Regions from separate parts of the Pseudoalteromonas rubra genome, predicted to be linked through region 2. Evidence: predicted binding sites of a transcription regulator. Region 2 holds the regulator's gene; the other holds the start of a gene.
What was found. The regulator LexA, encoded in region 2, represses DNA repair genes until DNA is damaged. The targets are predictions, from matches to a motif close to TACTGTATNNNNATACAGTA.
Positions count from the first base shown of each region.

Region 1: AT705_RS18425 (DNA topoisomerase III) is a predicted target of LexA. The motif match lies at 4,780-4,799, and genes of this name have one in related genera.

Region 1 is NZ_CP013611.1:4,295,574-4,305,681, reverse strand. Features, by position in the region: rRNA gene AT705_RS18435 (16S ribosomal RNA) at 1-1,257, opposite strand, end outside; gene AT705_RS18430 (tetratricopeptide repeat protein) at 1,897-2,754, opposite strand; gene AT705_RS18425 (DNA topoisomerase III) at 2,830-4,770, opposite strand; gene AT705_RS18420 (methyl-accepting chemotaxis protein) at 4,890-7,004, opposite strand; gene AT705_RS18415 (Na+/H+ antiporter subunit G) at 7,276-7,605, opposite strand; gene AT705_RS18410 (K+/H+ antiporter subunit F) at 7,615-7,884, opposite strand; gene AT705_RS18405 (Na+/H+ antiporter subunit E) at 7,878-8,414, opposite strand; gene AT705_RS18400 (monovalent cation/H+ antiporter subunit D) at 8,415-9,926, opposite strand; gene AT705_RS18395 (Na+/H+ antiporter subunit C) at 9,923-10,108, opposite strand, start outside.
Region 2 is NZ_CP013611.1:3,107,556-3,117,663, reverse strand. Features, by position in the region: gene AT705_RS24940 (DUF2909 domain-containing protein) at 69-281, shown strand; gene AT705_RS13545 (cytochrome c oxidase subunit 3) at 276-1,139, opposite strand; partial or broken gene AT705_RS13540 (cytochrome c oxidase assembly protein) at 1,273-1,782, opposite strand; gene ctaD (cytochrome c oxidase subunit I) at 1,779-3,371, opposite strand; gene coxB (cytochrome c oxidase subunit II) at 3,368-4,480, opposite strand; gene lexA (transcriptional repressor LexA) at 4,812-5,420, opposite strand; gene AT705_RS25970 (hypothetical protein) at 5,589-5,711, opposite strand; rRNA gene rrf (5S ribosomal RNA) at 6,676-6,790, opposite strand; rRNA gene AT705_RS13515 (23S ribosomal RNA) at 6,907-9,786, opposite strand; tRNA gene AT705_RS13510 (tRNA-Ala) at 10,065-10,108, opposite strand, start outside.

The sequences.
Region 1 (10,108 bases), 1.2 Mb from region 2:
CTAGTTCGCAGCACTCTGTATATGCCATTGTAGCACGTGTGTAGCCCTACACGTAAGGGCCATGATGACTTGACGTCGTCCCCACCTTCCTCCGGTTTATCACCGGCAGTCTCCTTAGAGTTCCCGACCGAATCGCTGGCAACTAAGGATAAGGGTTGCGCTCGTTGCGGGACTTAACCCAACATCTCACAACACGAGCTGACGACAGCCATGCAGCACCTGTATCAGAGTTCCCGAAGGCACCAAACCATCTCTGGTAAGTTCTCTGTATGTCAAGTGTAGGTAAGGTTCTTCGCGTTGCATCGAATTAAACCACATGCTCCACCGCTTGTGCGGGCCCCCGTCAATTCATTTGAGTTTTAACCTTGCGGCCGTACTCCCCAGGCGGTCTACTTAATGCGTTAGCTTTGGAAAAGTTGTCCGAAGACCCCAGCTCCTAGTAGACATCGTTTACGGCGTGGACTACCAGGGTATCTAATCCTGTTTGCTCCCCACGCTTTCGTACATGAGCGTCAGTGTTGACCCAGGTGGCTGCCTTCGCCATCGGTATTCCTTCAGATCTCTACGCATTTCACCGCTACACCTGAAATTCTACCACCCTCTATCACACTCTAGTTTGCCAGTTCGAAATGCAGTTCCCAGGTTAAGCCCGGGGCTTTCACATCTCGCTTAACAAACCGCCTGCGTACGCTTTACGCCCAGTAATTCCGATTAACGCTCGCACCCTCCGTATTACCGCGGCTGCTGGCACGGAGTTAGCCGGTGCTTCTTCTGTCAGTAACGTCACAGCTAGCAGGTATTAACTACTAACCTTTCCTCCTGACTGAAAGTGCTTTACAACCCGAAGGCCTTCTTCACACACGCGGCATGGCTGCATCAGGCTTGCGCCCATTGTGCAATATTCCCCACTGCTGCCTCCCGTAGGAGTCTGGACCGTGTCTCAGTTCCAGTGTGGCTGATCATCCTCTCAAACCAGCTAGGGATCGTCGCCTTGGTAAGCCGTTACCTTACCAACTAGCTAATCCCACTTGGGCCAATCTAAAGGCGAGAGCCGAAGCCCCCTTTGGTCCGTAGACATTATGCGGTATTAGCCATCGTTTCCAATGGTTGTCCCCCACCTAAAGGCATGTTCCCAAGCATTACTCACCCGTCCGCCGCTCGTCATCTTCTAGCAAGCTAGAAATGTTACCGCTCGACTTGCATGTGTTAGGCCTGCCGCCAGCGTTCAATCTGAGCCATGATCAAACTCTTCAATTAAAAGTTTTTTGAAACCGAAGTTTCGTGCTCATTGAATTCTGATTTTTATTTCCCACCTATAAAAGATGAGATATCGAATTGACTGTGCTGAATAAACTATGTTTATTCCGTTGGTCACTCAGTTCAATTGAGACTCTAAATTTTTGTGCGTCATTCAGTAAACTGAAATCCGCTGTTAGAACTCAATCCGTACGAGTGCCCACACAGATGATTGCTTCATATTTTTAAAGAACGATGTAACTAAACTTCGTTAGTTACCGAAGCCTCGCTGCGAAGTGGAGCGCAATATTAACCGCTTCACTTTTAAAGTCAACTAGAAAATTTAATTTTTCTTAATTAAGCTTTCCGTTTGGCTTTCCCTTCACTTAACTCGTTGCTTTTCAGCGTTGTGCTCCGTGTCGGTGGATGCGCATTATAGGGAAATCGAAACCCGACGCAACCTTTTTTTGAAGGAAAGTGATAAAAACCACACCTTTGATCAAATTACGTACTAAACACATCTAAATTGCTGGTTTTGTCATCAAATATTCACCCATTTGACACAAAACAATTGCTAGGGAATCTAAGTATTGTACATTTCAGAAGAGACGCAAGAAAATATGACGCTTTTTTTAGCGCCATATTCAAAAATAGAAATGATTAGTATAAAAGACTGTAAAGCTTACGACGGTAACGCATTGCTACCTCATCACCTTCTGGCAATGATGCAATAATGTCCAGGTAGCCCTTTTTAGCTTCTCCAAAGTTCATGTCTTTTCTTAGTACAGTAAGCAGGCTTTCCAATGCATCTGCTTTTTTACCCGCATCAACCTGGGCCTGAGCTAACTGGCACAATACAGACAGATCGTCCGGCGCAGATTCGACTTCAGCCAACAGTCGCTTAAGTTCAGGTGATTCCTGAGCTTCTTTTGCTTGCTCAAGTTTAGAACTTAAATTGGTGAAATACGCATCCCGAGCTTCTTCTGGTACAGATCCTAGTAGCGCCTCAGCCTCTTCTACTTTCTTTATCTGGATACAGATATCTGCAAATACCAATAAAACTCTTGGGTTTTCTCTTGCTACGCCATAAGCTTGCTTAGCCAAAGCAAATGCCTCATTCAACTCGCCACTGGCAAGAGCTTGCTTAGCCTGATCAAGTAAAATCAATTCTGGAGAAGGCAAATTCTCAGAAAGCACTTTGGAAATCTCTTCCTGTGACTTAGCTCCAGGTAGCACATCGACAGGCGTGCCCCCTTTTAGAATTACCAATGTCGGCAACGCCTGAAGGCCGACTTGTTGCGCTAGCTGGGAAGCAAGCATTTGCTGCTGATCACAATCAACTGTTGCCACCACCAAGTTATTCGGATATTGCTGCGCAAGCGCATCAAGAATATCAGCTTGCGCAAGACAGTTGGGCTCTTGTGCACTGAAGAAGGTCATTAATACGAGTTTTTCTGGATCCCCAGATGCTAAAACCTGTTGGATGTTTTCCGGTGTAAGTGAAATTTTATTTTCCATGTTCAAACCAGCTATGATATTTGGTTATTTATATGGTGACATCCTCATTAATTGCAAGGCAAATTTAAAATCTGATTACGCTGCTGATTTTCGACGACTACTTTTCGTTGAGGCACGCTTCCTCGACCTTTTTATAGAAAATGAAGGTTTCGAACCAGCTCTGCTGCTTTTTAGTCCAGTGAATAATGTACTGTCACTTACACAGGCACGCTCAATAAAACCTGCGATTTCCTTTTCAAGAGGGTTCATAAAAGTTTGGTAAGGCTGCTCTTTCATCGCAATTTTCGCCAGCTGCGATTCCCACAAAGCCGTTCTGTCAGGCAAAGAAACATCTTCAGGTAACGTCTTTATCAGAGCTACTCCTAGCTCTGTTGATCGGATACTCTTACCATTGCGTTGTAAAAATCCTCTTTTGAACAACAAGTCGATAATCCCGGCTCGGGTTGCTTCCGTGCCCAGTCCATCGGTTTCTTTTAGCACTTTTTTGATCTCAGTATTGGCGACAAACCTGGCAATACCTGTCATCGCACTTAGCAAGGTTGCTTCTGTAAAATGACTGGGTGGTTGGGTATGTTTCTCAATCACTTCTCCTTTAAAGCAGTGTAATAGCTCACCCAATTCTAACTGAGGCAAAATAACTTGTTTCTTTTCTTCTGTTTTGAATAACCGCTTAAAGCCTAGCTCTACGATTTGTTCTGCTTTTGCTACAAACACACCACCGGCAATTTCTAACTCGACTCTAGTCTCAGTATATCGATAGGCTGGATAAAACTGCGCAAGATACTGGGTACTTATCAATTGATAAACTTGCAGTTCATATTGACCTAACTGAGCCGTTTTTAATTTCTTTGCTGTTGGAATGATGGCGTGATGTGCCTCAACTTTAGCGTCGTTCCAGCATTTACTTTTCAGGCTGAGATTGGCGTCGGCCACCTTCTCTTCCGTTAGCCCTTGATTATTTAACGCAGCCCCAAGCACCAGGGAGGCCTCAGCGAAATGACCTGCCGGTAAATATCGATTATCAGAGCGGGGATACGTAATCAGTTTGTGCTTTTCATAAAGCGCCTGACAAACATCCAATACCTGCTTTGCGGACATACCAAATCGTTTGTTCGCATCAATTTGCAATGCAGACAAGTTGTAGGGCAAAGGGGGGTTATGCTTTTTGGGCTTTGCTTCTATTTTCTTGACTTGCGCATCTTGAGCATGGATCCTTGCTGCCACATTTTCAGCCAAACCTTTCACCAACACCCGGCCTTCTTCATCCATATATGGCTGGCAAGCTTCACTGGGTTTCCACTTCGCACTGAACTCACTTCCATCACTTTTTCGAACGTGGGCCAATACTTCAAAAAAGGGTTTAGACACAAAATTGCCGATTTCCATGTCACGCCTCACAACCAACCCAAGAACAGGCGTTTGTACCCTGCCAACCGAGAGCACGCCTTGAAAACCCGCTTTTTGTCCTACCAATGTATAAGCTCTTGTCAGGTTCATACCATACAGCCAATCCGCCCGCGCTCTGGCTAAAGCAGACACACTTAAAGGGACGAATTCCTGATTAGCACGCATTTGATTTAACGCTTTTTTTACCGCCGATGGGTTTAAGTCGCTGATCAGAAGTCGCTGAGTCGACTGTTTTTTACGCTCGGATAACTTCGCTTCCTGAAGCACCTCATCAACGAGTAACTGACCTTCTCTATCTGGATCGCCCGCATGGACCAGGCTGTCAGCCTGTTTGACAAGCTTTTTCACAATACTCAGTTGTTTTTTTGTTTTGGGCTTTGCCTTGAACTGCCAATGTTCCGGTACAATGGGCAAATGCGCCATTTGCCATTTCTTATATTTTGGATCATAGTCCTCAGGCGCGGCTTGTTCTAACAAATGACCAATACACCAGGTAACACAATCTCCATTGGCTAACTCAATATAGCCTTCATGTTTTTTGTGTGGTTTAGGTAAAACATCTGCGATAGCTCTGCCCAGAGAGGGTTTTTCGGCAATATAAAGTTTCATTCTTCAAACAACTGTATGTATTTACAGTTATGATAGTCAACTCTAACAGCAATTGCCAGCACCGAGCTTAACCGAACTGTCTAGAGTAATGTATCCAACCATGATCCACGGGCAAAAACTTAGGTTTTAAGCAAGTTCAATTGCTTGTGCTTTTGCTCCACAATATAGGTCATTGCACTCGCAGCTTGCTCTACCTCATCCGCAAAACCAGACAACTCAGCCGCCGCATCAGAAATACCCGTCGTGTTAGTGCTGATTTCCTCAGTCACCATACTTTGCTCTTCTGCTGCCGTCGCGATTTGTGTTACTTCATTCGAAATGCTACTTAACTCTCCCACTAAACTACTCATCAGCTCAGCAGATTCCTGGCAGTACGAAACCGCCTGCTCACCTTGGCTGACCGTTCTTTCAATGATATGCTCAGAGCCAGTCACTTCGCTCTGAAGGTTGTCGATCAGCTTGCTGATGTCATCCGTTGAAGCTTGTGTCTTTGAGGCCAGCGCCCTGACTTCGTCAGCAACCACAGCAAAGCCCCGGCCTTGCTCTCCAGCTCGAGCCGCTTCTATTGCAGCATTAAGTGCCAGTAGGTTTGTTTGCTCTGCAATGGCTCGGATCACATCCAGAATTTTGGAGATATCACCGCTGCGCTCAGAGACTTTACCGAATGCATTTTTGGCGTCTAAAACCTGCTCAGCAATTTCCTGCACGGTCTCTGTCGTTCTGACTATACTGCGCTCACTACTCTGGACCGTCTCAACAGCATGATTTGTACTCAAAGCCGCTTTTTCTGATGCCCTGGCCACTTCTGTCGCCGTTGCACTTAACTCGTTGATGGCAGTAACGACACTGTCTATTTCAAGATGCTGATTCGATACCTTGTTTTTGATATTGATCGCGGCTTCTGTGGTCTTATGTGATTGAGTATATGACTCCTCAGCCAACTCTTTGAGGTCAATAATCATGCTTCTTAGTTTTTCAGTGAAACGATTAAAGCCATGCGCCAGGGATATCAACTCAGCATGGTGGCTTACCTCAAGCTTATGAGTCAGGTCACCCTCGCTGGAGGCCAAACTCTCAACCCGTTCCTCAATATGAGTTAGAGGACCAACAATGGTATTGATCAATGCGAGCGCCAGACCCAAGGCAGCTGCAGCAACCAGAGTTCCCAACAGCAGCATCCAACGCCCTAATGAATTAGTCGATGCTTCAATCTGCTGTTCTATTTGGATTATTGAGGCCAATGCAACCTCCTTGGGCAATTCAATCACTAAAGACCAGGTTGTATTGGCAAGCTCAATGTCAATAGGGACCGCAATAGCAAGCATATCACCCATCTCACTAAAACCACCGGTCTGATGTAATTTCAGCAGTTTATCTGCCACACCTGAGTTAATGGATTCTTTCAGGGGCCTGGCAAGTTTATCGTAATGACTGGCACCCACTACCAAGCCTAGGTTACTGAGTAAAGTCACTTTCGCCTGGCCTTGGTAAAGAGAGTCGGATAACTCGTCTACTAACTGCTGGAAAATGGGTAAATTCACATCCACACCAACCAACCCCTGAAAACGCCCATTGATGTCTACCGGCACCGTTAGTGACGTCATCAGCATTTTGTTACCCGGAGAAATTTCATAAAGATAGGGTTCCATAATACACGGTGCAACACTGTCACGTGCGCACAGATACCATTCAGCCTCTCGCAAACCAAACTCGTTACGTTTATCTAAGTACTTGTCAGCTGCTGACTCAATTTGCTGCTGAGTAATGCCGCTTGAGTCGCGCGTGAAATATAACTCAAGAGTTCCCTCTCCCGGGGTCGAGTGACTCGCGCCTGATGCATGCTCCCGGTCTTGTTGGTCATAGCCGTTTGGCTCAAACTGCGCATACATGGAGGATACAAATTGATTTTGCTTTAATGCACCCGCTACCAGATCCCGTACCTGAGTGCGTTCGAGCGGGTCTTGGACAGAGGTTTCCTTCAATGCTCCAGCCAAAGTATAAGGCACACGATATGCCGAGTTTATAAACTCGGCAACCTGTTGCGCATAATATTGCCCCTTTGCAGTTAAGCCCGTTCTGATCTCTTGATATGCCAGCTCCCGAAGCTGTGCGCTTTGTACTTTGTTTTCTTTTTGCAGGTTCATCCACATAGTTGATACCAACAAAGCAACAAGGGTTGTAACCAAAGTAATAACAAACAGGATAAGCTTTTTCTTGATGGACATATGCTGCATATAAAACACTCACAAACAATTGTTTATTAGGGTAACTTTAGCAAAAGTTACGCTCTCTTGCGTATTCTAAAATGACAGCTTTAAGCAATTATGACTACACTATTCAGATATTTTTTTTACGCCAAATACAAATAGTGCATTATTTACACACTTGCCTAGCACTATAACGATGTGACGGGAAAAACGGTAGCTCAGTAGTTTTTATCGAATGGGTATACAAGGAGAGGAGCCGCCGCTTAAACGCAGCAGCGGCTCATATTTAGAAGGTGGCTTAGTCTTCCTCGATATTATCTTTGCCACGAGTCGACTCAATGCTATCTAACCTATGGTGGATAGCTGATTTAATTAACATGTAGCCACTGATAGGGGCGGTAATTAGTAAGAACATTGAGATGAGTATCTCTTTCACACTGACACCTTCACCGTAAAACCCATAGTAGGCCATGGCAGCAAATAGCAGACACGCCATACCCAGAGTGGTTGCTTTTGTTGGGCCATGCAAACGCATAAAGAAATCGGGCATTTTTACCAAACCGATCGACCCTACCAAAATCAGGCTACCGCCTAACAATAATAGTAATGAAATAACCCATTCCATCATTCGGTGCTCCTATTCAATGATATCGCCGCGCAGCAAGTACTTACAGACAGCCACTGTACTCACAAAGCCAAGCAAAGCTATCAACAACGCCGCCTCAAAATACAGCGACGTGCCCATATTCATGCCGTAAAGTACTATCAATGCAATGGTATTGATGTACATAGTATCCAAAGCGAGTATACGATCTGGAATGGAAGGCCCAACGACCAGTCGCCACAAATTTAGTAACAAAGACACACCGATCATCGCAAAGACAATCAAAATCACCGTCTCTAACATGCAAAGATCTCCTTAATGGGTTTTTCATAACGCGTTTTAATCGTGTCGATCAACTCAGCTTCGTCGTCCAAGTCAAGCACATGGATCAACAAATAACGTTGCTGCGGTTCAGCATCTTCCGCCATATCTTCAGGCCAAGGATAGACCTCGGCACTTACAGTGCCAGGTGTAAGAGACACTGTGCTGGCCAAAATAGTAATCGGCATCGACTGTGCTAAATCAATTGGCACTTTGATAAACCCGGGCTTCAGCTTTCGAGTTGGCCCCAGGATTTTAATGGCAACTTCGATATTTGCCATTAAGATGTCGTACAAAACCATCAACAAATATTGCAGTGCCTTGCCCGGTTTCAGTACCAAAGGCTGTTTAGTACGAAATGGAAAAGTAGCCAGCGGAATTGCGACAGCCAGAATAGCCCCCAAGATCAAATGTCCCGGTGCAACCGTGTTATTGAGCAATAACCACACGATAAATAACATCAGGCTGCGGAACGGCGTTGGCAACCATCTATATTTTGCTTCCAAACGCATTTAGTTTACTCCTCCCAACACGTCTTGCAGTAACCCGGTGAAATCATGTAACTCCTGAGCTGCCAGTAGCGCATATTCACTCAATGGACCCGCAAAAATCACCATTAACGGTGTGCACAATACCAGCAGCATCACAGCACAAAGTTGCGCAGGATGTGCCCGTTCCTGTTCGCTATCACCTTTACCTGTCTGATGCCAAAATACTGTGCTGCCCGCTTTTGAAACCGACACCAGAATAGCCAGGCTTGCCACAAGATAAACTAACCAAAACCAGTTCCCATAAGGTGCGTCCAGCGTTGATCTGAGGATCCAGACTTTACCTACAAAACCGGATAAAGGCGGCATACCAATCACGGCGACTGCAGCGACCAAGAATGCACCGCCAAGCAGTAACGGCTGTGAAACCGGGCGACCTGCAGTGATCCTATCTGCTACCTTACCTCTTTGTCGGGCAATTAGGTCTGCCAGCAGGAACAGTGCTGCACTGACCAAGGTCGAATGCACCAGGTAATAAATGGCTGCGGCACTACTTTGCACTGTTTGTACAGCGACCAGTGCAACCAAAGTACCAACAGATACAACCACCAGGTTGGCCACCATTTTTCTTAAATCCTGGCTAGCCAATACCCCTATCGCCCCCATCACAATCGTGGCAATCGCCAACCACCAAAGCCAGTTTTGCGCCATATGGCTCAGTTCACCGGCTTCTTCGCCAAAAATCAGCGTGTACACACGCATCATAGAGTACACGCCCACTTTGGTCATAATAGCGAACAATGCCGCCACCACAGGCATAGCCGTAGAATAGGTGTTAGGTAGCCACAAATGAAGAGGAAGTAATGCACCTTTAAGCGCAAATACGACCAACAACAACAGCCCGCCAATCTTGGCCAGATAAACATCGTCACCTTGCAGCTGTGTCACTTTTTGCGCCATATCTGCCATGTTTAATGTACCCAGCGTACCGTACAGGATCCCAAGCGCGATCAGGAAAACTGAAGAACCGACCAGATTCAGGATCACATACTGCAAAGCAGCACGTGTATTACGCTTATCACCACCGTGCATCAACAAAGAATATGACGCGATCAACAGGACTTCAAAGAAGACGAACAGGTTAAACGCATCCCCTGTCAAAAACGCTCCATTGACTCCCAAAACCAGGAAATGAAGAAGCGGGTGGAAAAAGCTGCCACGTTCATCGTCACCAGCGCAGCTATATAAGCCACATACCAGACCCAAAAAAGATGTCAAAGTAACCAGTAAAGCTGACAGCGGATCGGCAATCAGGACAATACCAAATGGTGCAGACCAGTTACCAATGGCATAAACAGACGTGCCATGCTCCTGCGTCATCAGCAGTAAAATTGCCGACGCCACTGTGGTGATCACGCCCATACCGACTGATACGATGCGACGGGCCCGGAGATTTTTGCCACAAGGTGGCATCAACATAAAAATAGCAGCCAGCATTGGCAGCAATACCGGCAAAGAAGTTAGATGCTGCGTCATGCTTTGCTTTGCTCCTTACGCTGTGAGCCAACATTACGCGAAGACGTGGTCACTTCACTGCCATTAACATGGTCGTTACCCAGATCAGCACGGCCCCGAATAGCCAGAATGACCACAAAAGCCGTCATTGCGAAACCTATCACAATTGCGGTCAATACCAGGGCCTGCGGTAAGGGATCGGC
Region 2 (10,108 bases):
GGACACTGCCAAAATCGTGCAATATGCGCTAACCTTTGATCTACATATACTTATCTGCGTCATATGCCATGCTACTCAAATTAATTATTATTGTTTTGCTTTTCAGCACCATCTACAACTTGTTTCGAGCTTTGTTTATTATGCTCAAAGGCACTCACTCTGGTGAGTCAATGTCCCGGCTCCTGGGTAAAAGAGTATTTTTTTCAGCAAGTGTGTTATTGCTTATTCTCATTGCAAAAGGGTTAGGTTGGCTTCATTTCAATCCAGCCCCAGGCTTATAACACATAAACAAATACAAACAGGCACAACCAAACCACATCAACAAAATGCCAATACCAAGCACCGGCCTGAAACGCAAAGTGGTTATGTTCACTGAAATGGCCTTTCATCACCCGTAACCAAACAATCGTCAAGATAATCGCGCCGAGTGTCACATGCATACCGTGAAAACCGGTGAGCATAAAGAAAGTATTGCCGTAGATACCTGACTCCAGAGTCAGTCCTAAATCCTGATAAGCATAAACATACTCTTCTATCTGCAAGACCAAAAATGCAAAACCCAGTAGAATGGTTAATCCTAGGAACAGCTTTACTTTGTTTCTCTGCCCTTGCTCCATCGCAGCATGAGCAAAATGAAGTGTCACGGAAGAAATCAATAAAATAACGGTGTTTATCAAAGGGAGACCTTGCCAACCCATGGCTTGCGTTGTGTCTCCCCCCGGGGTGTTAAGTAATGGCCACACAGCTTCGAAGCTTGGCCACAGTAACTCATGTGTCATGGCATTATTACTAGCCCCACCCAACCAAGGAACCGCAAACATGCGAGCGTACAACAAGGCCCCAAAAAACGCGGCGAAAAACATCACTTCAGAGAAAATAAACCACGCCATCCCCTGTCGAAATGAGCGATCCATTTGCGCTGAGTAGAGCCCTCCTTGGGACTCCCGAATAACATGTCGAAACCACCCAGCCAACATAAACAGCAGTAGACCAATCCCGGCATACAAAATGAATTGGCCACCGGGGCTCTTCATCACCGTTAATCCACCTCCTACGGCTACACCAAACAAAGCAACAGCCCCCACAATGGGCCATGGACTTTGCTCTGGTACATAGTATTTTTCATAACCACTAGCCATGACTTAATCCTCGTATTTGTTGATACACCGCGGCTTGTATACTGTGAACATAATCGTCCCCGACTGTGCCACGCCTGAGCTCACCGAATAGCGCTGTGCCTGGGTGCAATAGCGGACTTATAACTGTCGCTGTTTTGTCGGTGATGTCGTATAAGGTATAGGCAAGAGTCAGTTCGGCGATGTCAGTTGGCAGCTCGGTATCCACATAAAAGCGCAGCGTAAACGACATTTTCTGACGCGCCTGCATACTTTGCTGGTCAAAGCAAAAGCACGCGAGCTTGTGTAGATATTTAGCCGCCATGCCAGGTGAAACAGACGGAATTGCCTGCATAACCCGAGCATCTCCACTCAGATTCTCGGCCGTAAAGCTCACTTCTGTTAATGTACCGGGCGTCACTGTTACCTGATATGTCGCAGCTTTTACTTTGAACGGCGCCTGCCCTTGCGTATGGGTTGTGAAACTCACATCGACCTGCCTTGCCAAGTCTTGCTCTTCGCTGGCCTCAGCGGCGGTCAACTCAACTTTGCCATTCAAGCCCGTTATGTCACAGAACACGTCGTACAGCGGTACCAGGGCAAATGCAAATGCAAACATACCCAAAACCAATAGCACGAGTTTTCTCAGTAACGGGGTATGCATCATTTCACCTCTGGTGGCGTGCTGAAAGTGTGGTAAGGTGCTGGCGAAGCAACATCCCACTCCAACCCTTCTGCACCATCCCATACTTTGGCAGGCGCACGCTGACCGCCTGCGATGCACTTAAACACCACAGCCACAAATAGCAACTGTGATAAGCCAAATGCAAAACCACCAATGCTGATCAAGGCATTGAAATCAGCAAACTGAAGCGCATAATCCGGGATCCGTCGCGGCATGCCCGCAAGCCCCACAAAATGCATTGGGAAAAATAGGATATTCACACTCACCAGAGACAACCAAAAATGCCACTTAGCCAATGTCTCGCTATACATATAACCAGTCCACTTAGGTAACCAGTAGTAAGCAGCCGCCATGATTGAGAAGACCGCCCCCGTGACCAATACATAGTGAAAATGTGCGACCACAAAATAAGTGTCGTGATACTGGAAATCGGCAGGGGTAATGGCCAGCATCAGCCCGGAAAAACCACCGAGTGTAAACAATACAATAAACGCGATAGCAAATAGCATAGGGACTTCAAAACTGATAGAGCCACGCCACATTGTGGCTACCCAGTTGAACACCTTCACACCCGTAGGCACAGAGATCAACATGGTCGCATACATAAAGAAAAGCTCACCGGCCAACGGCATACCGGTGGTGAACATATGGTGTGCCCACACGATGAAAGATAACAGCGCAATGGAGGAGGTTGCGTATACCATAGAAGCATATCCAAAAAGCTTCTTTCTTGAGAAAGTAGGCACTATGGTAGAAATCACGCCAAACGCTGGCAAAATCATAATATATACTTCCGGGTGACCGAAGAACCAGAAAATATGCTGGAACATCACTGGGTCACCTCCGCCTGCCGCATCGAAGAAGCTCGTGCCAAAATACTTGTCTGTCAAAACCATAGTAACGGCACCCGCTAATACGGGCATCACAGCGATTAATAAAAATGCCGTAATTAGCCAAGTCCACACAAACAGAGGGAGCTTCATCCATGTCATACCTGGCGCACGCATGTTCACTATCGTCACGATCACATTGATAGCGCCCATAATGGAGCTTACTCCCATGATATGCACAGCGAAAACAAACAGTGCTGTATTGTCGTTACTGTAAGTGGTGGAAAGTGGTGCATAGAAAGTCCAGCCAAACGCAGGGCCGCCACCTTCCATAAATAATGAAGCAAGTAATATGAGAAAGGCAAACGGCAGAATCCAAAAACTCCAGTTATTCATCCGCGGTAATGCCATATCAGGGGCACCAATCATCATGGGAACCATCCAGTTCGCCAGGCCAGTAAAGGCAGGCATCACAGCACCAAATACCATAATCAACCCATGCACTGTAGTCATTTGATTGAAAAAGTGTGGGTCGACGAGCTGAAGGCCCGGCTGAAATAATTCTGCCCGAATAACCATGGCCATACCGCCGCCAATCAGGAACATCAATAAAGAAAAGAGCAAATACAAAGATCCTATGTCTTTGTGATTTGTCGTAAAAAGCCAACGCTTGATACCAGTTGCCGGACCATGATGTTCATGCTCTTGTTCATGAGCAGCCTGCTGTGTACTCGAAGTCATTTGGCTTCCTCCTGTTTGCCGTCAAGGTAAGCTTGTATTTGGCTAGGTTGAATAACTTCTCCGGTATCATTACCCCAACTATTTCTTTTGTAAGTGATAACTCCAGCGACTTCTTTTAATGACAACTGCTTTGCAAAAGCCTGCATCGCAGTGCCAGGGCGTCCGTCCATAATAATTTCAATATGTGCTTGGAGGTCGCCGGTGACCATAGCGCTTCCCTTTAAGGCAGGAAACACCCCTTGCAGGCCGAGCCCTGTGGGTTGATGACATGCTGCGCAGTAAGCCATGTAAACACGCTCTCCAGTCGCCATTAACTCATCTTTGCTAAGTGTTTGCTCCAAAAGCGCAGCCTCTTGCTGCGCGGCAAGTGTTCTTTGTGCTTTCTCGTTGGTAAGCCATGCCTGAAATTCCGCCTCGGGCTTGGCTTCTACGACAACAGGCATAAAACCATGGTCTTTGCCGCATAGCTCTGCACATTGGCCTCGATAGGTGCCGGGCTCATTGACATTCGTCCATGCTTCATTAATGAACCCCGGATTAGCATCTTTTTTTACCGCAAAATCAGGTACCCACCAAGAATGGATCACATCATCAGAAGTCAGTAAAAACCGCACTTTCTTACCCGTCGGGATCACCAGTGGCTTATCGACCTCCAACAGATAGTTTTCAGTCTTACTTTCCATATTATCTATCTGAGCTCTTGGTGTGGACATCAGAGAGTAAAAATCGACGTCATGACCTAAGTATTCGTAATGCCACTTCCATTGTGACCCGGTTACTTTGATAGTCAGATCTGCCTTATCAGTGTCTTCCATCGCAATCAGTGTTTTTGTCGCAGGCACAGCCATCGCAACCAAAATTAGAAATGGAATAGCGGTCCAGAGGATTTCAACTTTTGTACTTTCATGAAACTGCGCAGGCTCCGCACCTTTAGAGCGCCGATGATGGATTAATGCCCAAAACATAACTGAAAAGACAATCAGCCCAATTACACAACAGATCCAGAAGATGGTCATGTGTAACTGATATACCTGATTACTGATGTCAGTTACGCCTGTACGCATATTGTAGTCGCTTGCGAGCGTGGCCACACTGACGAATAAACACATCGCAATTGTGATGAGTTTGGCTATTTTCATTAGACGTCTCCCTCAATTGCTTCGAGCGTGAGAAGCAATGGTTCTTATTATCGGATGACTGTCATTTCACTTGGGTTATCCCATGAGTACTGCACGACCATTTAACAATTAGTCAAAATTTGACCGTTTAGCAAGTTTTTGTCTCTTGTAGATTTTGTTTTTAAGGTTGGGAAACAGTTGAAAAATAGCTGTTTGTTAGGGGTTACTTATACACAAGCACCATTGATATGGTTGCTTGAAAGTGTATACAAGAAGTAAAAACAGCCCAGTCAAGAAAAACCAGGCTGCACACGGAAATTATTTAAACATCACCTCGGATAACACCGACTGCCAGGCCTTCTACCGAAAAGCTTTGCTGCTCTAAATCAACTTCAATGGGCGAAAAATCCTCGTTTTCTGCATGTAGATAGACTTTCTTTCCTAACTTTTCAAAGCGCTTAACCGTGACGTCTTCTTCTACGCGTGCGACGACAACCTGGCCATTATTTACAACCTGGGTACGGTGCACTGCAAGTAGATCCCCATCCATGATGCCAATATTTTTCATACTCATACCGTTGACGCGCAACAAATAATCGGCCGCAGGGTGAAACATTGTAGGATCGACAGAACAGTGACTCTCAATATGCTCCTGAGCAAGAATAGGTTCTCCGGCAGCAACTCGACCAACTAAGGGCAAACCAAGTTGTTCAGGTTCATTTTCTACTAGCCGAATTCCCCTGCTTGCACCTGGTACCATTTCTATAACACCTTTCTTCGCTAACGCTTTTAAATGCTCTTCTGCAGCATTCGCACTACGAAACCCAAGCGACTCAGCAATCTCAGCCCGAGTCGGAGGCATGCCCGTATCTTTGATAAAGACTTTTATGAGTTCAAAAACTTGTTCTTGTCGTTTGGTGAGTGGTCGCATATAACTGGTTTTCCATACAGTGCATTTACTGTGAGTATATACAGTTATCATTTTTTCGCAACGGTTATTCTGCGCGAACCTTAAACTCGTATTCAATTACCTAGCCTAATAATACACCACCTCTGCAGCATCATGTATAAAGTAACCGACTTCTATGTGAAACGGTACTTACCAATCAACGCTACACTCGTTTTTCTCTGTTTCACTGAACGCATTCGATAGAGTATCGAGATTGGGGGCTTCCGGACCTACTTCCTCCTTACTCTGCTGCACTGATGACTTGCCATTCATGCTCTCCGTATCGCCTGTCAGCAGTGCCTACATCAAGTGCGGGATGACGGGGGTTCGGCTTTGTGATCGCAAAGTTATACAACTTTTTTAAATCGCATATAGCAAAAAAACCGCTGTATTGCTGCAACGGGTTTGACGTACATGGAAATACGGATGTCGATGAGATTCATGGATGAATTAAGTGTAAAGTACAATGACAGCGAGCAACGCGAGTGCATTTACTTTGCGCAAGGTGAAATGAGCTATTTTAGAGAACGCAGACCTGTTCACAACGCAAAAAGGAGCCCTCCACAAGGAAGTGTCACCAAAGACTGCTAGATACTAGCTTCATCGACGCTTTTTTAAATTTCAAATGCAAAAATGCCCGACTCTTTCGAATCGGGCTTTGATGTACAAGGAAGTACGAATGTCGATGAAATTCATGGATGAATTAAGTGTAAAGTACAATGACAGCGAGCAACGCGAGTGCATTTACTTTGCGCAAGGTGAAATAAGCCTTTTTAGAGAACGCAGGCCTATTCCAACATCCAACCCAACTTCATGGATGAATAGGCGATGCTATTCTATCTACGGCTTCCTCGGCACGTTTTTAAATCGCACATAGCAAAAAACCAGCTGCATTGCTGCAACGGGTTTGACGTACATGGAAGTACGAATGTCGATGAAATTCATGGATGAATGTCTTTCATCGACCTTTTATTAGGAGCTTGGCAATGTCCTGCTTTCACATGGGTGAATTGTGACCGAAGCACCGCTTCGCAGCGCAATGAACGCGAGGTATGGACGCCGATAACACGCGTTACGCGCCGGGAGCCCTCCACAAGGAAGTGTGTCCAAAGGTTGCTAGATACCAACTTCATGGATGAATAGACAACGCTACTCTATCTACAGCTTCATCGACGCTTTTTAAAATTTCAAACGCAAAAAAGCCCGACTCTTTCGAATCGGGCTTTCTTTTATTAGGCCCTGGCGATGTCCTACTTTCACATGGGAAACCCCACACTATCATCGGCGCTATTTCGTTTCACTACTGAGTTCGGCATGGGGTCAGGTGGTTCCAAAATGCTATGTTCACCAGGAAATTCTGTGTGCAAGATGTTTATCAACATCTCACTAAAATCTGGAAAAGCGTATTAAATTCTTATCGTCTACTTTATTTCTTAACTTCTAACAAACAAAACCACTTTGGCGTTGTATGGTTAAGCCTCACGGGTAATTAGTACGAGTTAGCTCAATGGCTCACACCACTTCCACATCTCGCCTATCAACGTTGTAGTCTTCAACGGCCCTTCAGTTAACTTATAGTTAAAGTGAGAACTCATCTCGAGGCTCGCTTCCCGCTTAGATGCTTTCAGCGGTTATCGATTCCGAACGTAGCTACCGGGAAATGCCATTGGCATGACAACCCGAACACCAGCGGTTCGTCCACTCCGGTCCTCTCGTACTAGGAGCAGCCCCTCTCAATTCTCAAACGCCCACGGCAGATAGGGACCGAACTGTCTCACGACGTTCTAAACCCAGCTCGCGTACCACTTTAAATGGCGAACAGCCATACCCTTGGGACCGACTTCAGCCCCAGGATGTGATGAGCCGACATCGAGGTGCCAAACACCGCCGTCGATATGAACTCTTGGGCGGTATCAGCCTGTTATCCCCGGAGTACCTTTTATCCGTTGAGCGATGGCCCTTCCATTCAGAACCACCGGATCACTATGACCTACTTTCGTACCTGCTCGACGTGTCTGTCTCGCAGTTAAGCTGGCTTCTACCATTACACTAACCGTACGATGTCCGACCGTACTTAGCCAACCTTCGTGCTCCTCCGTTACTCTTTGGGAGGAGACCGCCCCAGTCAAACTACCCACCAGGCACTGTCCTCAATCCCGATTAGGGACCTAAGTTAGAACATCAACACTACAAGGGTGGTATTTCAAGGACGGCTCCACGCAATCTAGCGACTGCGTTTCAAAGCCTCCCACCTATCCTACACATGTAGGGTCAATGTTCAGTGCCAAGCTGTAGTAAAGGTTCACGGGGTCTTTCCGTCTAGCCGCGGGTACACAGCATCTTCACTGCGATTTCAATTTCACTGAGTCTCGGGTGGAGACAGCGTGGCCATGGTTACACCATTCGTGCAGGTCGGAACTTACCCGACAAGGAATTTCGCTACCTTAGGACCGTTATAGTTACGGCCGCCGTTTACCGGGGCTTCGATCAAGAGCTTCGCCTAAGCTAACCCCATCAATTAACCTTCCGGCACCGGGCAGGTGTCACACCGTATACGTCATCTTACGATTTTGCACAGTGCTGTGTTTTTAATAAACAGTCCCAGCCACCTGGTCACTGCGGCTCTCGCCTGCTTACGACGCGAAGTCTTCACAAGTAAGAGCGTACCTTCTCCCGAAGTTACGGTACAATTTTGCCTAGTTCCTTCACCCGAGTTCTCTCAAGCGCCTTAGTATTCTCTACCTGACCACCTGTGTCGGTTTAGGGTACGATTCGATATAAACTGAAGCTTAGAGGCTTTTCCTGGAAGTAGGGCATCAACAACTTCACCACCGTAGTGGCTCGTCTCGACTCTCAGCCTTAGCAACCCGGATTTTCCTAAGTCACCAGCCTACAGCCTTTCACATGGACAACCAACGCCATGCTTGCCTAGCCTGCTCCGTCCCCCCATCGCATTTATACCAAGTACGGGAATATTAACCCGTTTCCCATCGACTACGCTCTTCAGCCTCGCCTTAGGGGTCGACTCACCCTACCCTGATTAACATGGGATAGGAACCCTTGGTCTTCCGGCGTGCGGGTTTTTCACCCGCATTATCGTTACTCATGTCAGCATTCGCACTTCTGATATGTCCAGCATGCCTCCCGGCACACCTTCAGCCACTTACAGAACGCTCCCCTACCCCGCGAACTAAGTTCGCAGCCGTAGCTTCGGTGGTATGTTTAGCCCCGTTACATCTTCCGCGCAGGCCGACTCGACTAGTGAGCTATTACGCTTTCTTTAAAGGATGGCTGCTTCTAAGCCAACCTCCTAGCTGTTTTAGCCTTCCCACATCGTTTCCCACTTAACATACACTTTGGGACCTTAGCTGACGGTCTGGGTTGTTTCCCTCTCCACGATGGACGTTAGCACCCACCGTGTGTCTCCCGGATAGTACTTTACGGTATTCGGAGTTTGCAAAGGGTTGGTAAGTCGGGATGACCCCCTAGCCTTAACAGTGCTCTACCCCCGTAAGTATTCGTCCGAGGCTCTACCTAAATAGATTTCGGGGAGAACCAGCTATCTCCCGGTTTGATTAGCCTTTCACTCCTAGCCACAGGTCATCCCCTAACTTTTCAACGTTAGTGGGTTCGGTCCTCCAGTCAGTGTTACCTGACCTTCAACCTGCCCATGGCTAGATCACCGGGTTTCGGGTCTATACCCTGCAACTTAAGCGCCCAGTTAAGACTCGCTTTCGCTACGGCTCCCCTAAATGGTTAACCTTGCTACAGAATATAAGTCGCTGACCCATTATACAAAAGGTACGCAGTCACCCTCGAGGGGCTCCTACTGCTTGTACGTACACGGTTTCAGGTTCTATTTCACTCCCCTCACAGGGGTTCTTTTCGCCTTTCCCTCACGGTACTGGTTCACTATCGGTCAGTTGGGAGTATTTAGCCTTGGAGGATGGTCCCCCCATATTCAGTCAAAGTTTCACGTGCTCCGACCTACTCGATTTCACTTTAAATAAGTTGTCGTGTACGGGACTGTCACCCTGTATCGTCATACTTTCCAGAATGTTCCACTAACTACATTAAAGCTTAAGGGCTAATCCGATTTCGCTCGCCGCTACTTTCGGAATCTCGGTTGATTTCTTTTCCTACGGGTACTTAGATGTTTCAGTTCTCCGCGTTCGCTTCATACAGCTATGTATTCACTGCATGATGACCCAAAGGGCCGGGTTTCCCCATTCGGAAATCCTAGTCTCAAGCGCCTCTTACTGGCTCAACTAGGCTTATCGCAAGTTAGTACGTCCTTCATCGCCTCCAACTGCCAAGGCATCCACCGTGTACGCTTAGTCACTTAACCATACAACCCAAAATAGTTTTGAATTGTAGTGTCAAAGACAGTTTTAACTTCGCCAGAAGTTAAGTAATACTAAAGTAGACGCTAATAAATTCTTTCGAATTTATCGGCATTTTTCTTTCGAAAACTCTATAGAACAACAATTTTCATTGTCATTCCGAGAATTTAATATCAGCTTTCCAAATTTTTAAAGAGCAAGAGAATTACTTCTCAGAGTTAAAAACTCTCAGAGTACCAAGTCGTTGGTAAGAGTGTTTATCTATGAGGAGTAGGTAGTAAAGTGGTGGAGCTAAGCAGGATCGAACTGCTGACCTCCTGCGTGCAA